One region of the Ruminococcus sp. 1001136sp1 genome, then DNA from elsewhere that is predicted to be linked to it. Evidence: riboswitches for the same ligand, from Rfam matches in the RefSeq annotation. Region 1 holds a riboswitch; each other region holds the start of a gene.
The links. A riboswitch is a leader RNA that binds a small molecule or an ion and turns the genes downstream of it on or off. The one in region 1 is predicted to bind cyclic di-GMP.
Positions count from the first base shown of each region.

Region 1 (4,219 bases):
CTTTGTCTGCCCTGTATATGATAAATGCACCTGGAAGGTGTTCAGAGATATCCTTCAGTGCAAATCCAAGCTGTTTGCGGACTCCTGACTGGAGCCCCTTTCTGTAAGCCATACATCCGTTTTTTCCATGCAGTTTTATTTCATAAAGAGCTGCATCTGCACAGCGCATAAGCTGTGAAGGGCTGGCTGCAAATGTTGGATATTCTGCATATCCGAGAGATATGTAAAATGCAACTTTTTTACCGTGATATGAAAACGTTTTTGGAAGCTTAGTGAATTGCTGCAGCTGTTTATCTGCTTCCTTAAAGGTACAATGTGGTAAAAGAATGCAGAATTCGTCACCACCATTTCTTCCAAGCAATGCATCGGATGGGAAAAAAGCTTTCATACTGTCTGCCAGACTCTTTAATGCTTTGTCTCCGTAACTATGGCCATAGATATCATTGATAAACTTAAAGTCATCAATATCAAGGAGCGCAGCCACAAAATGTGTTTGTGGATTTTTAGAAATTATTTTTTCTGCTAATTCATCAAATCCATAGCGATTATAAATATTTGTAAGAGAATCTGTGCGCGCCAGTATTTTATATTTGTTCTTGTGTTCTTTTGCTACCAGCCATACCCTGGTAAGCACTGACAGAAGAAGGCTTATAGTAAGAAACATACCACTGATAATTATCAGTAGTGTGTTATTTCTCCATCCGGTTTTAGGAGTTACCTCAAGCTTCCAGGTTCCATCTCCTACTGTAAAAGCGTAAGAAACCGGATGATCTATTTGACCATCTGACTGATAAACCACTTTATAAGTATCACTCCAGGGAGTGTCTGTTTTTAAAATTTTGTATTCATATCCAAAATTTGAAAGTGCAATGACTGCATCTGAAAAAATATCCGGAACACGCAGGATAACAATGGTAAATCCCCAGAAATACTCTTGTCCGCTTTTATCCTTCAGGTAGACTGGATTGCGGACTGCAATTCCATAACCGCCCTGTTTTAATTCGAAGGGCCCCTGCGTAATGGTTGCATGGTTATCTCTTGCATAACAAGAAATCTCTTTACGGTCTTTATCATGGAGCAGATCAATCTTACCTGCCTCATTTCCTTCAGCCGGATAAATATCTGTTACAACACCATTAGGAGCGAGCTGCACGCTTTCAATAGAATCAGACATAAGATTCCCGGCAATCGTGTCAAACTGATGGATTTCGCCATTTTCACTGATTAAGGTCTGTTCCAAAGCATTTGTAATTTCAATTCCATCTGCAATTTCATTCTTTATGCGTTCACCATAGGTGGTTGCGTTTAATTGTGCCAATATGTGTCTCTGATTTTTTTCATGGGTGTCTGTTTTGTATACAATTAAACCAAAAAGGCATATGCCCAGTAAAAAAATAATAAGAGGCACAAGTGTTTTTTTCTTCACTTGGTTCACCTCATTTTATTCATTGGAGTTTTTATAATAAAGCATTATATCATAGAAGTTGAAAAACGGAATAAGTTAAAAAAAAAATGACAGTATAATGACAATATGTTTTTGGGCGTTAAAACGGCGTTAAAACGGTAATGTTTTTCTTGTGTACAGTAGAGTACTATAGTATAATAAAACCAGTTTTTTGCATAAATTTAAAAGCTATAATAAGGAAATCGGCAAACCAGATGAAAGTCTGGGACGCAAAGCTACAGGGCCTGTAAAATGGCAGCCAGTTGCATGAAATGACGTGCACTGTCTGTTTGACAGTGTTTTTTTTACGGAGTTATTTCACAGACGTAACAATAATGATTTTATCAGGAAAGAATGAGGAAAATAAAAGTATGAAAAAGGCAAAACGTTGTCTGACAGCAGTGGTGTCAGGTGTGCTTGTAGCAACTGCTGTCTTGTCTGGATGTGGACAGTCAAAGAAAGAAGTATCTAAAAACGATGATCATCTTACCGTTTATCTGTGGGAAAATCGTTTGATGAAAAATATTGCACCCTATATCCATGAACAGTTTCCTGATCAGGATATTGAATTTATTATTGGTAACAATGATACCGATTTATACAGTTATTTTAAAGAACATGATGAATTACCGGATATCATAACAGTACGGCGATTTTCTGGAACAGATGCACAGGACTTACAGCCTTATCTTATGGATTTTGCTTCTTATGATGTTGTTTCCAAGTATTATTCCTATGCGGTGCAATATTATAAGAATGCGGAGGATGAAATCCAGTGGCTGCCAATCTGTGGTATTCCGCAGACGATCATTGCCAACAAAACACTGTTTGATCAGTATGGCGTAAAGATTCCAGAAAATTATGAGGAATATGTACAGGCCTGTCAGCAGTTTTATGATAATGGCATAAAACCGTATTCCATGGATCTTGGGGAAGACTGGTCTAATAATGAAATCATCCAGGCGGCGGCAATCGGTGAGTTTACAAGCCTGGATGGTATTGAATGGCGAAACAGTGCAGAGACTGCAGCGGATGAAGTGAAGTTTGATGATGCATTATGGAAACGTATTTTTTCAGAAACCAGTCAGTTTCTTAAGGATTCGCACTTTGGTAAAGAAGATATCAATATTGACGTCGATACAGGAATCCAGATGTTTGTCGAGGGAAAATCAGCAATGTTTCATGGACATCCGACGGTTATGCAGCAGCTGCAGAAACAGATGGATGCGGAGCTGATCCGTATTCCTTACTTTTCACAGACATCGGATGAATCCTACGTGTACATGACTCCGTCCTTAAACATTGCATTTAACAAAAACCTGGAAAAAGACCGGGAGAAACTGGATACCGCACTGGATGTGCTGGATTGTATGATTTCAGAAGAGGGGCAAAAGCTGATTGCGGATGGAAGCGGTGTTATTTCATTGAATACAGATGTTCCAACCATGATGCAGGATGTACCTGGACTGGAAGAGGAAATTAATCATAATGCTGTTTATATCCGATATTCCGCCCAAAAATCATTTGATGCAGGTCTTGAGGCTGTTCACGGATTACTGTCAGGGGAAATGGATGAAACACAGGCTTATGATACTTTGCGCAGTGTAATGAATCGTAAAGATCCAGAAGAAAAAGCAATGGTGAATTTTGAAAATGAATATTCCATTTCACTGAACGATAGAAATGGCCGTGATGCAGCATCTTCCATTTTAACTACGATCAGAGAAGAAAATGATGCACAGCTGGCTCTGGCACCATATTATTATTTCACTTCTTCTATGTACAAAGGAGAATGTACCAATAGCCGGGTTGGCATGATGACAGCGAAGAGTTCAGATACAGCATTATATTTTGCAAAAATTAATGGTAAACAGGTTTTTGAACTCGTGGAAAATTATCTCGCCGAAGCTGATGAGAATTTTTATGTAACCAATAAATACGAATTACCAATTGCATCCGGTATGAAAATGATCGTCAATCAAGCGGAAAGTGGATTTTCGTTAAAGGACTTGACAGTTAATGATAAGAAAATAGACAAAGAAAAGGAATACTTTATTCTTCTTACAGACACCACAATGTCTGTTTTGAAAAAAATAAATCCGAAATGTGAGATTGAGCAGCTTAAAGATACAACATTATCAAGTGCATGGATCGAAGCAATGTCAAAAGGACGGCAGCCGTCAGCACCGGAAGACTATATAGAGGTTGAACAGTAAAAGTGGAGATAGAACAAACGGTAAATAAAAGAAAAAAATAACAAGGCTGTTGCTTATACTACTTATTATTCTTTTAAGCTTAGCTTGTATCAAGTATCTGATAAGTAAGTCTGGCAAGTATATCAGCGAAAATGGAAAAAGCAGTATGGAAGCTGTTGTTGAACAGATACAGCAGACCTATGATCTTCAAGTGAGTGGATACTACAGCCAGCTGCAGTTGGTTGAGGAATTTTTACTTCATGAGAGGGAGCTGTCTCTTGAAACGGATACGAACAAAAATTTCTTTGAAGCATGGGAAAAAGAATCGGAAAGCACCCTTATATTCATTCAGGAAAATGGTCAGGCAGTATCAGCAGGTGGAACAAAAATGCGGATTGATATGCCAAGTAAACTTCTGCTGGACTTAAAGAATGGATACAATATTGGAAAACTGGTGCGTCTTGATTATGATCAGGAGAAAAAAGACGGTTATCTGGTTGCGATCCCATGTCAGGAATACACTATCAATGGGGAAACTTATACGGCAATTGGAACTGTGTATGATCATTCGAAACTGGAT
Region 1 is NZ_JBDPGY010000003.1:195,168-199,386, forward strand. It holds gene ABHC48_RS04260 (sensor domain-containing diguanylate cyclase) at 1-1,318, opposite strand, end outside; cyclic di-GMP riboswitch class I at 1,640-1,715, shown strand; gene ABHC48_RS04265 (ABC transporter substrate-binding protein) at 1,816-3,660, shown strand; gene ABHC48_RS04270 (ATP-binding protein) at 3,806-4,219, shown strand, end outside.

Region 2 (4,219 bases), on a different contig from region 1:
GGAGGCACCCTGCATTCTCTACAACCTGAACGGTTACTACGATGATTTGAAAGCACTTCTAAATCATATGATTGAAAAAGGATTATCTTCTAACGAGCGACAGGAGGGAATCTTTTTTGTTGAAAATCTGGATGATATAAAGCGAATCTTGAGACGGGCATAACTTATGTTTGCACAGTAAAATGGAGTTGCATTAGCGAAAGACAGAGCACGATCAATTCCAGCTTGAAGAAGAAACAAAAATCATTCATGTCCTTTGTCATATAGTTTCTGTATATTTTTTGGAAGTTTATCAGGTAACATGGCATTTATCGTATCTTCATTACCATCTTTCATTGCTGTTTCATAATACCAGCACTTAAATTTTAAGAGGGAGAGAGTTTTTTGAAGTTCCTGGATTTCAGTTTCAACAGCTGATTTTCTGGCTTCAAATAATTCTTTCCTTTTTTCATAGCTGGCGCTGCCTTCAGATACCCAGATAAAAAATTGCTTTATATCTTTGATCTCAAGCCCAGATTTCTTCAGACATTCAATGATACGAAGCGCTTCCAACTCATTATCGCTGAAATAACGGATGTTTCCTTTACGCTCCAGATTAGGGAAAAAACCTTCCTTGTCATAATATCTTAAGGTAGAAACAGGGAGACCAAACATTGCAGAGACCTGACCGATTGTATACATAAAAAACCTTCTTTCAAAATATGCTTGACCTAAAGTTAACTTTAGGTTGTATGATATTTATATCATATACTATTGTTAGTATAATTACAAGAAATTTTGCATATGGAGGATGTTGAATATGTTAAAAACAGAAGAATTAAAGTTGGTATCTGAATGGGATAAAACTTTTCCACAGAGTGAAAAAGTAGATCATAAGAAAGTGACATTTGTAAATCGTTATGGAATCACACTTGCTGCAGATCTGTATAAGCCGAAAAATGTGTCAGGGAAATATCCTGCGATTGCCGTAAGCGGACCATTTGGTGCAATCAAAGAACAGTGTTCCGGATTATATGCGCAGACGATGGCTGAAAAAGGATATTTAACGATTGCATTTGATCCTTCTTTTACGGGGGAAAGTGGAGGCAATCCAAGATTCATGGCTTCTCCGGATATTAATACAGAAGATTTCATGGCTGCTGTTGATTTTCTTTCTGTTCGGGAAGATGTGGATACGGATAAAATAGGAATCATTGGAATCTGCGGATGGGGTGGAATGGCTCTTAACGCAACTGCATTGGATACAAGAATAAAAGCAACTGTAGCATCTACCATGTATGATATGACAAGGGTAAATGCAAATGGGTACTTTGATTCTGAGGACAGTGAAGAAGTACGTTATGCAAAGAAACAGTCACTGAATGCCCTCAGAACACAAGAATACCGTAAAGGCGAGTATTCCAAAGGCGGTGGTTGTGTTCCACTTCCGGTTCCGGAAGATGCCCCTCTCTTCGTAAAAGATTATAGTGAGTATTATAAAGGCAGATGTTATCATAAAAGGAGCCTAAATTCCAATGATGGCTGGAACAGTATTGGATGTATGTCATTTATGAATCAGCCAATATTAAAGTACAGTAATGAAATCAGAAGTGCAGTCCTTATCGTTCATGGAGAAAAAGCGCACAGTTATTATTTTGGAAAAGATGCTTATGAAAATATGATCAAGGACAGCAAGTACACATCCAATAAAGAGCTGCTGACAATTCCAGGGGCTGTTCATACAGATCTTTACGATAATCTGGATGTGATCCCATTTGATAAAATCCAGAAATTTTTTAAAGAAAACGGGGTTGGTTAATCATGACATTTGAAGAATATTTGAGTAATATGAAGCCCGGATATACTGTAGACGGTGGAAGTGAAGACCATCTGATCATGCATGAGATGTCTCAAAGGGCATTAAAAATAACGATGGAGTTGAATAACAAATATCATACAAAAGAAGAAATTGTACAGCTTGCTTTGCCATATGAGATCCTCCTTCAGCATGCCTCTATTGTATCATGCTTATGTGTATTTGGAATTTCCCAGTCATCACTGGGAAGAATCATGGCGCAGGAAAACCTGCCGTCGCTGATCACACTTGAAAAAATATGTACAGCTTTGGGTGTGACATTATCACAGTTTTTTCAGGAAGGTAATTCAGAGAATCTGACAGAAAAACAGAAAGAAGTTTTAAGGATATGGAATAATCTGAGTACAAATGAGCAGGAAACAGTGATGTCAATGCTGCGTGGTCTTCGGAAGTAGAAGAATAGTTCGAGTATATGTATCGGCTGTTCTTTTTTTATTTTTGTCGTTAAAACGGTAATGTTTTCTTGTGTATACTAGAGCATTAAAGTATAATGAAATCAGTTTTTTTGCATAAGTATTAAAGCTATAATAAGGAAATCGGCAAACCAGATGAAAGTCTGGGACGCAAAGCTACAGGGCCTGTAAAATGGCAGCCAGTTGCATGAAATGAGGTTGCACTGTCTGTTTGGCAGTGCTTTTTTATGGTAGAGCACTTGAATAAGTAATACAGAAGCTGTTTGGAAAAATAGCGGGGAGGTTATTGACAATTAATGAATGTAAAATTAAAATCTGGAAGCAAGCAACTGTAGCCTAGAGGAGGGGAGAAAGATGAAGAAGTGCAAATTAGTACAGAATATAATGAATTTCAAATTTTGTTACATTATATTTTGCACAATTATATGTTTTATTGTTTTATCCGTTCCTACATTTGCCAAAGAAAACTCTGACAATGTTATCCGGGTAGGATCTTTTGAAGAAACTTATAATACCGTCAATGAAAAGGGAGAAAGAAGCGGCTATGGTTATGAGTATCTTCAAGATATTGCAGGTTATGCAGGATGGACATATAAATACATAACAAGTGATTGGAAAAACTGCTTTACACAGTTGGAAAATGGAGAGATTGATATTCTTGGTGACATTTCCTATACAGACGAACGTGCTGAAAATATGCTTTTTTCCGATATGCCTATGGGGGAAGAGAAATATTACATCTATACGGATGCATCCAATATGGATCTTACAGCAGGAAATTTGGATTCTTTTGAGGGAAAAAATATTGGTGTGTCTAAAGATAATATAGTGGAGGATGTGCTTAATGAATGGGAATCAAAATATGGTCTGCATACGAAGCATATCAATGTTTCTACAACCACAGAAATTATGGACAAACTGTCGAAACATGAAATTGACTGCTTCGTTTCGGTAGAAGAATCCCGTTGGGAAGAATCGGATATTTCACCGCTTACAAGTATTGGAGAGACAGAAATCTATTTCGCTATAAATCCAGAACGTCCGGATATCAAAGAAGCACTGGATAGTGCTATGCGCAGAATCAAGGATGACAACCCATTTTACACAGATGATCTCTACAGGCGTTATCTTTCTGCACAGAGCAGCTCGTTTCTTTCAAAAGAAGAAAGTGAGTGGATCGGGCAGCATGGTGCAATCCGGATAGGGTATCTGAATCAGGATGGAGGTATCAGCAGTGTAGATCCATCAACAGGTAAACTGACAGGTGTTATTACAGATTATGTGGATCTTGCAGAAAATTGTCTGCAAGGTCAGACTCTGGAATTTGAATTAAATGGATATGAGACAAGAAGTGAACTGCTTCAGGCATTGCAGGATGGAAAAATAGACCTGATTTTTCATGCAAACCAGAATCCATACTTTGCAGAAACAAATGGATTTGCTTTGTCGGATACGCTGTTGACTCTCAATATGGCAGCAATTACGGCAAAGGATTCTTTTGATGAAAATAAAGAGAATATAGTTGCCGTTGAAAAAGATGATTTTGCATTGAAAGCATATCTTTCATACAATTATCCGCAATGGAAGGTTGTGGAATATGAAACATCAGATGCAGCAGTAAAAGCAATGCAGAAGGGGGAGACGGATTGTATTGTAAGCAATTCAGGTACTGTTTCAGACTATTTGAAAAATAATAAGCTTCATAGTGTTTTCCTGACAAAAGAAGCTGATGTTCCATTTGCTATTCTGCAGGGAGAACCGGTTCTTTTGTCCATTCTGAATAAAACACTGACATCTATACCTACAACTCAATTTTCAGGTGCAGTAGTTTCGTATAATGCTTCCTTACGAAAAGTTACAGCGAAGGATTTTATTCAGGACAATTTACTGACAGTTTCACTTATCGCTGGAATTTCTTTTTTCGTTGTTCTGTGTATAATTCTTAATTCTT
Region 2 is NZ_JBDPGY010000004.1:210,435-214,653, reverse strand. It holds gene ABHC48_RS05345 (TIGR00730 family Rossman fold protein) at 1-163, shown strand, start outside; gene ABHC48_RS05340 (MerR family transcriptional regulator) at 244-681, opposite strand; gene ABHC48_RS05335 (alpha/beta hydrolase) at 800-1,798, shown strand; gene ABHC48_RS05330 (helix-turn-helix transcriptional regulator) at 1,801-2,250, shown strand; cyclic di-GMP riboswitch class I at 2,384-2,459, shown strand; gene ABHC48_RS05325 (transporter substrate-binding domain-containing protein) at 2,623-4,219, shown strand, end outside.
Region 2: it holds a riboswitch for cyclic di-GMP, as region 1 does, so the genes downstream of both, ABHC48_RS05325 (transporter substrate-binding domain-containing protein) here and ABHC48_RS04265 (ABC transporter substrate-binding protein) in region 1, are expected to answer to the same signal.

Region 3 (4,219 bases), on a different contig from region 1:
GCATATTGTTCCGGTTGCATGTAAAAATGTTCTGATTGAAGATGTAAATGTTCTGGGAAAAGTGATCACAGGAGATGGCGTCGATATAGTCGGATGTGAGAATGTAGTGCTTCGTAATTGCTTTATAAGGGCAAATGATGATTGTATATCTATTAAGGCTGTGGAATTCCAGGATCCGTCAGGCTGCACAGATGTGAGACATATCCTTGTTGAGGATTGCCTGTTCTGGAATGCAGAATTTGGAAACACACTTGAAATCGGATATGAAACCAGATGTGACGAAATTACAGATGTTGTTTTCAGAAATTGTGATGTTGTACATTGCCAGTATGAGGGCAATCAGTCAGGTGGAGTACTGACAATTCATAACGCTGACCGTGCCCATGTACATGATATTGTTTATGAAAACATCCGAATTGAAGATGCCCAGGAAAAATTTATTGATATTAAAACTCTTGATTCCAAGTATTCACGAGACAGGGAAAGAGGCATGGTAAATGATATTTTCTTTAAAAATATTGAAATTACAGAAGGCACTTTTCCAGTATCCATTATACGTGGCTTTGAGATGAAAAATGAAGTGTGCAGACCTCATGGCTTTTATTTTGACAATGTGGTAATTCATGGAGAAAAGGTGATGTCACCTGGTGAATTACACATGGTTGTGGAATTGTCAGATGAACTGAAATTCCAGTAAAAGGAATTAACAAAGGAGATGGAAGAAAGCATGGATATTTTGCTTGTCGGAACCTATACACAGCATGATGCCCCTGCTGTATTGGAGAAGCAGGAGCTTGGAAAAGGTATCTATCTGATTCCGTATAATGAGATCCTGGGAGATGTTGCAGGAACTCCTCTTATCATACAAATGCAGAATCCTTCCTGGATTTGTCTGGTGAAGAACCGGCTTTTTGCGGTAAGTGAAAGTGAAGATGCTGCGGAAATTGTGGAATATGAAGTAGGGGTTCAGGAAGAAAGGCTTACAGCAGAGAAAAAGGAAGGTCTTCAGATGCCTGGAAAAGCATCCTGTCATATTGAAAAGGATGAAAAATCTGAAAAGGGCTGATTCCAATACGATCGCAGTTATAATAAAAGAAATCAGCAACTCATACTGGGGTGTTATGCTTCATGTATTGGAGCGGGAAGTCCGTGACAGGAAATATTGCCTGGTATTGCAGAATGTAGCAGATGATGAAGACGAAGTTGAGCTTGCCCTTCAGCTGGAAAAAGAGAAAAAAGTCAAAGGAATCATATTTCTTGGAGGTATGTATAATTATGACGAGTCAAGGCTGAGAATGCTGAGAGTTCCGTATGTGATCAGTGGTTCCGGAAAAACAGTTCCGGAGGATACAGGAACTTATCCTAAAAGTGCCCTTGTGACGACTGATACAGAGATTGAGAGCCAGAGTATGGTTGATTATCTGTGCAGCTGCGGACATAAAAGGATCGCCTTTATTACTTCCGGAGATGAAGGTCTTGGAAGATGCCATCTCAATGGCTATAAAAGGTCACTGGAAAAAAATGGACTGGAGTATGATGAGAAGCTTATAATTCGTTTAAAACCAGGTAAAAGAATCTATACGATTGAGAATGGTTATAACTGTACCTGTGAGCTTTTGAAATCGGGGGTGGATTTTTCCTGTATTTATGCAATTTCAGATACTCTGGCGGTAGGCGCCTGCAGAGCAATTATTGACAGCGGCAAAAGAGTACCGGAGGATTATTGTGTGGCAGGAGCAGATGGTCAGGACATTGCGGAATATTATCATCCATCCATCACCACATTGAAATATCCAAGAGTGGAAACTGCCCTGCAGAGCGTCCGTACCTTGTTTGATCTGATCGACCGGAAAAAGGTAGTGAAACGGCAAATACTGAGCGGAACTCTTATAGAGCGGGAGTCTACACGCAAGCTGTAAGGTGTGTTTGTTGCTATCCATTACATCGAAAAGGAATCTGTGAAAATATTTGAGAAGGATTATCATGCGTTACGATCCGCTCAGATATTTTTACAGATTTTTTTGTTTTCGTACTTTTTAGACGGATTTTTGTAAGTTTTAACAAGGGAATTCCGTTGACAAAAGTGACAGTTTGCTTTATTATAAGAAGTGAATAAAAGGCAAACCTGTTGAAAGACAGGGACGCAAAGCCAAGGGTCTAAGGTCTCAAGACTATGACAGCCGGTTGCCGCATTGATATTGATTAGGTAATGTAATATGACAGGAGACGTGGTTCTTCTGTTTGTGGCGACCGTTTATTTAATCTGATAAACGGTTTTTTTATTTCCACAAACTGATGGGACTGATAGTTTCCAGATAGCGGCAAGTCAGTTACATTATGGTTCAAGAAAGGTGTGTTATTTATGAAAGGAAAGAAATTAACAGAGTGGCTCGCAAATAAAAAAGTTGTTTCCAGTTGTGCTGCTATAGCATTGGCAGCAGTGATCGGCGGCGTTTCATTATTCTCAGGAACAGGAGAAACACCTGAATTCCCCAGTTACACAGATCCGATCATGGAGACTTCCATCATAGAAGATGAAACTCCACTGGCTTCCCAGCCGAAGACTACTGTGAAGACTACCTCCAGTACCAAGACAACCAGGAAGACTGTTAAATTAAAAAAGGCTTCCAAGAAGAGCTACACCAAGAAACTGAAAACTAAAACAAAAGTAACCAATAAAACAAATAAATCCGGTAATACAACAGTAGATACCAAGACAACCGTTGTTACCAAAGCAACAGCGAAATACACCAAGAAATCCAAAAAGAAAGTTGTTACATCCAAGATCACAACAACTGTTCAGACAACAACTACACAGCAGGTATCAATTGACAATGAGACCGCTGTAAGCACTACTTCTTCTGGTGCTTCCGCTGCCCAGGTAACTGCAGCAGCAAGCTCTTCACAGAACCAGAGCAAACACGAGGAAAATGTAGCAAGTGTTGCAGGCAAGATGGACAATCGTGTAATTGCAGCATATCAGCAGCTGGGATTTAAGCTTGTTGTTGATCCATCCGTCAACTATTCAGGATATTTTGATGCAAGATCAAGATCTATTACAATGAAGCAGATTGATGATTCTGTTTATCATGAGCTGGGTCATTTCCTTGCATTTATCGCAGGAAATGCAGATAAGACAGCAAGCTTCCAGAGCATTTTTGCAGCTGAGAAGGCAAATGTTACAGCTTTTAATAAAGCCTATGTAACACAGAATGCTTCCGAATATTTTGCAGAATCTGTTAAGGATTACATCCTGAACAATGCTTCCCTGAAGAGTAGCAGACCACAGACTTATGCAGCTGTTCAGAATGCACTGAATCAGATTACAGATGCACAGATCGCTAAGATCCAGAAGATTTATGGAGCGTTCTGGAACTAATGATTTTAAAGATGACCGGCACCCGGAGAAATATCTCCGGGTGTTTTACTGTGGATACCACAGGCGCGGGAAAATAGTGTTTTATAAAAAGGTAAGTGACAGATAGTACTTACCTTTTTGTCACCGGGAGAGCCGTAATCTTATATATGTCGAGTTACTGTTCACTGGTAACATTCCGCGAGGTGTTTTTTGTGAACAAAATTCACAGAAAACCCGAGAATTAAGTTTGCGCAGCAAACGCTACTTCTTGTGCTTGTCACAAGAAGGTTCGTCTTTCTGTGCATCGCGAAGCGTGTTACTGGTCACGGAGTGAACAGTAACTATGTCGAAGAGTCTGGATATGTGTCGACAGAAAATTCTTGCAATGAAAAACCTTAGGTGTGTATAATACAAAACAAAGGTTATCACTTTCTTGCAGGCAGGGATAGATATATTGGGGTCACTGGTCCTAAGTGAACAGTAATATATATTTGGAATGGATGTAGACACGGCGCCTGAAATGTGTTAGAATCAACTTTAATAAGTTTTTTGAAGGATGTTTTTATAATTCAGTATATAGCTTCTGTCTAATCAGACATTTGTATCCCGTTAAATCAAAATTGAAATGTGTTTTAGAATTGTATTAGTCGAAGAGGTAGATGATTGATGAAAGAAAAGTATGAATCATTATCCCTGGCTACGCTGAAAGACTTGGCAAAAGCCAGAGGACTGAAGGGCATTTCTACTATGAGAAAGCCTGAATTAATTGAACGTATGCTGGAAGAGGACAGGAAAGAACAGACTGCAGAAAATGAGCAGACTATTTCCGGAACAGCAGAAGAGAATACCATACCTGCAAGA
Region 3 is NZ_JBDPGY010000008.1:41,766-45,984, reverse strand. It holds gene ABHC48_RS08550 (glycosyl hydrolase family 28 protein) at 1-697, shown strand, start outside; gene ABHC48_RS08545 (beta-propeller fold lactonase family protein) at 728-1,066, shown strand; gene ABHC48_RS08540 (substrate-binding domain-containing protein) at 1,044-1,919, shown strand; cyclic di-GMP riboswitch class I at 2,109-2,192, shown strand; gene ABHC48_RS08535 (hypothetical protein) at 2,363-3,379, shown strand; gene rho (transcription termination factor Rho) at 4,025-4,219, shown strand, end outside.
Region 3: it holds a riboswitch for cyclic di-GMP, as region 1 does, so the genes downstream of both, ABHC48_RS08535 (hypothetical protein) here and ABHC48_RS04265 (ABC transporter substrate-binding protein) in region 1, are expected to answer to the same signal.

Region 4 (4,219 bases), on a different contig from region 1:
GTGGCGTATCAGCTGGTTCCCTTCATCTTTTGTGCGGAATTGCACTTGGCTGCGGAATCGCCTATGTGTTTCAGAAAAAATGGATCATGGTCACTGGCACGATCGGGGCGCTTGGGGCATGTGTGGTTTTCCATGGGATTTATAATATACTGATCACAGCAAACAGCAGATGGAACCTGATCGGCTATCTGTTCCCGATATTTTTGATCTTTGCCCTTCTGGCGGTTAAAAAGTTCCGGCTTTATCGGAAAATTGAGTTTGAATAAAATGTTCTGTCGCGAAAAAGTGTTTTTATTTGAAAGGTGACGGTGAAAGAGCCGGATAAAGCCAAACGCATTAATCTGGCAAAAAACTTCTTCGTCTGCCTTTGTTTCCTTATTTGTTACTGTTCGCTGGTGACATTCCGCGAGGTGTTTTTGTGAACGTAGTTCACAGAAAACTCGAGAAGTGCGGCGCGAAATCATGCGAATGCATGATTTCTGTGCATCGCGAAGCGTGTTACTGTGAACGGAGTGAACAGTAACCCTTATTTTGCAGGTTTTATCAAGCATTTGAAAACGCATTGTATTACAGGAAAAAATCCGCTATAATAAAAACAAAGGTTGCTGATAGGAATCATTGCAAAACATAAATGCCAGACAAAGATACGAATTATAGATTTGGAGGGAACGTATATGCCATTATTTAAGGAAGAATACAAAAAGGAAGAGAAAATAAATGGTGTCATTTATGATATGTCGCCATCACCAAATTATCAGCATGGTATCGTAAACGGAAATATATACCGGATTATATCTGGAAAACTGCAGGGAAGTATTTGTCTGGCATTCATTGAGAACTTGGATTACAAATACCATCCTGAAATAAATGATGATTATGTAATCCCGGATGTTATGATTGTGTGTGAACGGAAACACTTAAAAGGCGGTGCCTATTCTGGCGTGCCTAAATTTATAGTAGAAACACTTAGCCCGGCTACTGCATTGCGTGATAAAACAGACAAGAAAGAAATATACCAGAAAGCTGGGGTAGAAGAATATTGGATCGTGTCACCTAGAGAAAGAGCAGTTGAAATCTACTACCTGGAAGATGGAAGTTATAAGTTGAACTATAGTTATATTCTTCAGGATGATCCAGAGGAAGCGCATTATAATGCAGATACCGTAATCACATTAAAAGAATTCCCGAATATCAGTATGGCGCTGGCAGAAATTTTTGCGGATATTGATTGAAGCTTTACTATCTGGTTTTTGTGGATCCGTACAATAAGGTATGTATTCAGCAATCCACTTCAAACCATCATTTAAAATCATTCGATATACCATATCGACAGAAAAATTATGAGGGACATACTTGTTGTAGCAGAACTGATTGGAAAATTTGAAAAACTGAAATATCCAGCCGGTGATCTTAGCCGAGAGATTGATTTTATTATTTATATATTTCCAAGTCCAAAAATAACATAAGCGAAAATAATATTTGCGGAAACGAAAGTATCTTAATATTTTTATGCGTATACTTCAAGTGATGTCAATGCTGCGTGGACTTTGGAGGTAGGAGAACAGTTCGAGTATATGTATCGACTGTTCTTTTTTTTAGCATTAAAGCTGTGATATTTTCCTTGTGCAAAGTGGAGTAAGAGAGTATAATAAAATCAGTTTTTTGCATAATTTTAAAAGTTATAATAAGGAAATCGGCAAACCAGCTGAAAGTCTGGGACGCAAAGCTACAGGGCCTGTAAAATGGCAGCCAGTTGCATGAAATGAGATGCACTGTCTGTTTGGCAGTGCTTTTAATTTGTATATCTAAAGATATTATTCGAGAGGGACATGTTTATGATAAAGTTGAACGATGAGGATATACAGGCATATTTTCAGGCTGGAAACTCCGGATTCTGGAAAGTAGAGTCTGAAAAAGGAAAAAAGACAAGACTGTATACAGATGAAATCACAGATGAACTGTTTGGAATTACAGAAGATCTGTCTCCGGAAAAATGTATGGAGTATGTGGCAGAACATATTTATCCGCAGGAGAGGGAGTGCTTCTGGGATTACATGGAAGAACTGAAAAGCCATGAATCAGAAGCTGTTTACCGTTATATGCATCCTGTAAAAGGAGTCATTTATATACGCTGCACAGGAAGGAGAGTCCCATCTCCAGACAACATGATCAGGCTTGTTGGTTACCATCAGGAAGCAGGAAATATTGTCCATTTTGAAAAAGAAAAACTTCTGGAGAACCGATTGCTGCAACAGAACCAGCATTTAAAGGATGAAAACAAAAACCAGATTTCTTATTATAAAGAGCTTCTGGATACGATAAGTGTTGGAGTGCTGTCCTATACCTTGCCAGAGCATGAGATTGTCCATATGAATGCAGAAGCTATGCGTATCTATGGAGTGGAGACAATTGAGGAAGCACAGGAAAATCTGGGCAGACTCATAGGGGCTGTGTCCTATTTAAATCAAAATGTAATTGAGAAACTGATGGATATGCGATACCATGACGGAGCTGTTTCTTATGAATGTGTAATCCCTGACGGAAAGGGACATCTGACACCGGCGATTGCGAAGACGGAAATTTTTTATACATCAGACGGAAAAAAAACAATACTAACAACATTCCTTGATATTTCTGAAAATGTTACTCTGAAAAAATCACTAAAAGAAGCACAGGAAAGCAATGCGGTCATATCCGCAATTTCAAAGATTTACTGGACGATTTATTCTATGGATCTACGAACAGACAGTTTTGAAGAAGTTGTCGGGGGCAAGGTAATGCATCGGTTGACAGGTAGTCACGGATGTGCTTCAGAAGCATTTCGTACCGCACGGAAAAGTGTTGTTTCCAGAGAGGATCAGAAAACCATGCGGGAGTTTTTTGAGGTTACAACGCTGGCAGCCAGGCTGCAGCAGGAAGAGACGATTGCGAGAGAATATCTTGCTACAGATGGGCACTGGCATATGGGACGATTCATTGTGAAGCAGCGTGATGCAAACGGAACTGTTACGGAGGTGCTTTATGTAGCACGTGACATTACGGAAGAAAAAAAGCAGGAGTTCGAATATCAGGAACAGTTAAAAAAGATCGCTCAGGAAGCGGAAAAAGCGAATATTTCAAAAACTGATTTTCTCAGACGAATGAGTCATGATATCCGGACTCCAATCAATGGAATCCGTGGAATTACGCAGATTGCAAACCATTTTCCGGGAGATCTGCAAAAACAGCAGGAGTGCAGAGATAAGGTCTTGACAGCATCTGGATTTCTTCTGAATCTTGTGAATGATATCCTGGATATGAATAAAATGGAATCCGGAACCTTGCAGCTGGAAGAAAAAACTTTCGATTTACGCAAGGTGTTGGGGGAATCAACTGGTATTGTTGAGATGCAGGGACATGAAAAGGGAATTTCACTGAACCTGGGAGCTGTCAATATCATACATAATCAATTGGTTGGAAGTCCTCTTCATCTTCAGCAGATCCTGCAGAATATAGGAAGTAATGCAGTAAATTATAATCATGTGGGTGGTAAGATTATTGTTGGCTGCCAGGAAATCAGTTCAGATGACCGGACCGCAGTATTCGAATTTACCTGTACAGATAATGGAATTGGGATGAGTGAAGAGTTTCAGGAGCATTTGTTTGAACCTTTTACACAGGAGAACAGACTGGAACAGAAAGCAAATATGGGAACTGGTCTGGGAATGACGATTGTCAACCAGTTAGTAAAACTGATGGGAGGACAGATTTGTTTTACCAGTAAAGTGGATGAGGGAACTTCATTTGTGATTACATTGCCGTTCCAGATTTCCTCAGACAGAGAATCAAAAATGCCAGAATCATCCGTTGAGAATGTTTCACTGAAAGGGAAAAGAGCACTTCTTGTTGAAGATAATGAATTGAATATGGAAATTGCACAATTTATATTGGAAAATGAGAGCATGCTAGTTCGCTGTGCATGGAATGGAAAAGAGGCAGTGGATATTTTTGCCCGGTCAAAGCCGGGAGAATATGATCTGATATTAATGGATATCATGATGCCGGTTATGGATGGTCTGGAAGCAGCAAGACAGATTCGTGCAATGAATCGTCCTGATGCAAAACTTATCCCTATTGTAGCCATGTCTGCAAATGCTTTTCAGGATGATGTGGAGCGCAGCAAAAAGGCAGGAATAAATAAACATATTGCAAAACCATTGACGGGGGAAAGTGTAATCAG
Region 4 is NZ_JBDPGY010000034.1:16,412-20,630, forward strand. It holds gene ABHC48_RS19355 (PrsW family glutamic-type intramembrane protease) at 1-266, shown strand, start outside; gene ABHC48_RS19360 (Uma2 family endonuclease) at 675-1,232, shown strand; cyclic di-GMP riboswitch class I at 1,686-1,761, shown strand; gene ABHC48_RS19365 (ATP-binding protein) at 1,836-4,219, shown strand, end outside.
Region 4: it holds a riboswitch for cyclic di-GMP, as region 1 does, so the genes downstream of both, ABHC48_RS19365 (ATP-binding protein) here and ABHC48_RS04265 (ABC transporter substrate-binding protein) in region 1, are expected to answer to the same signal.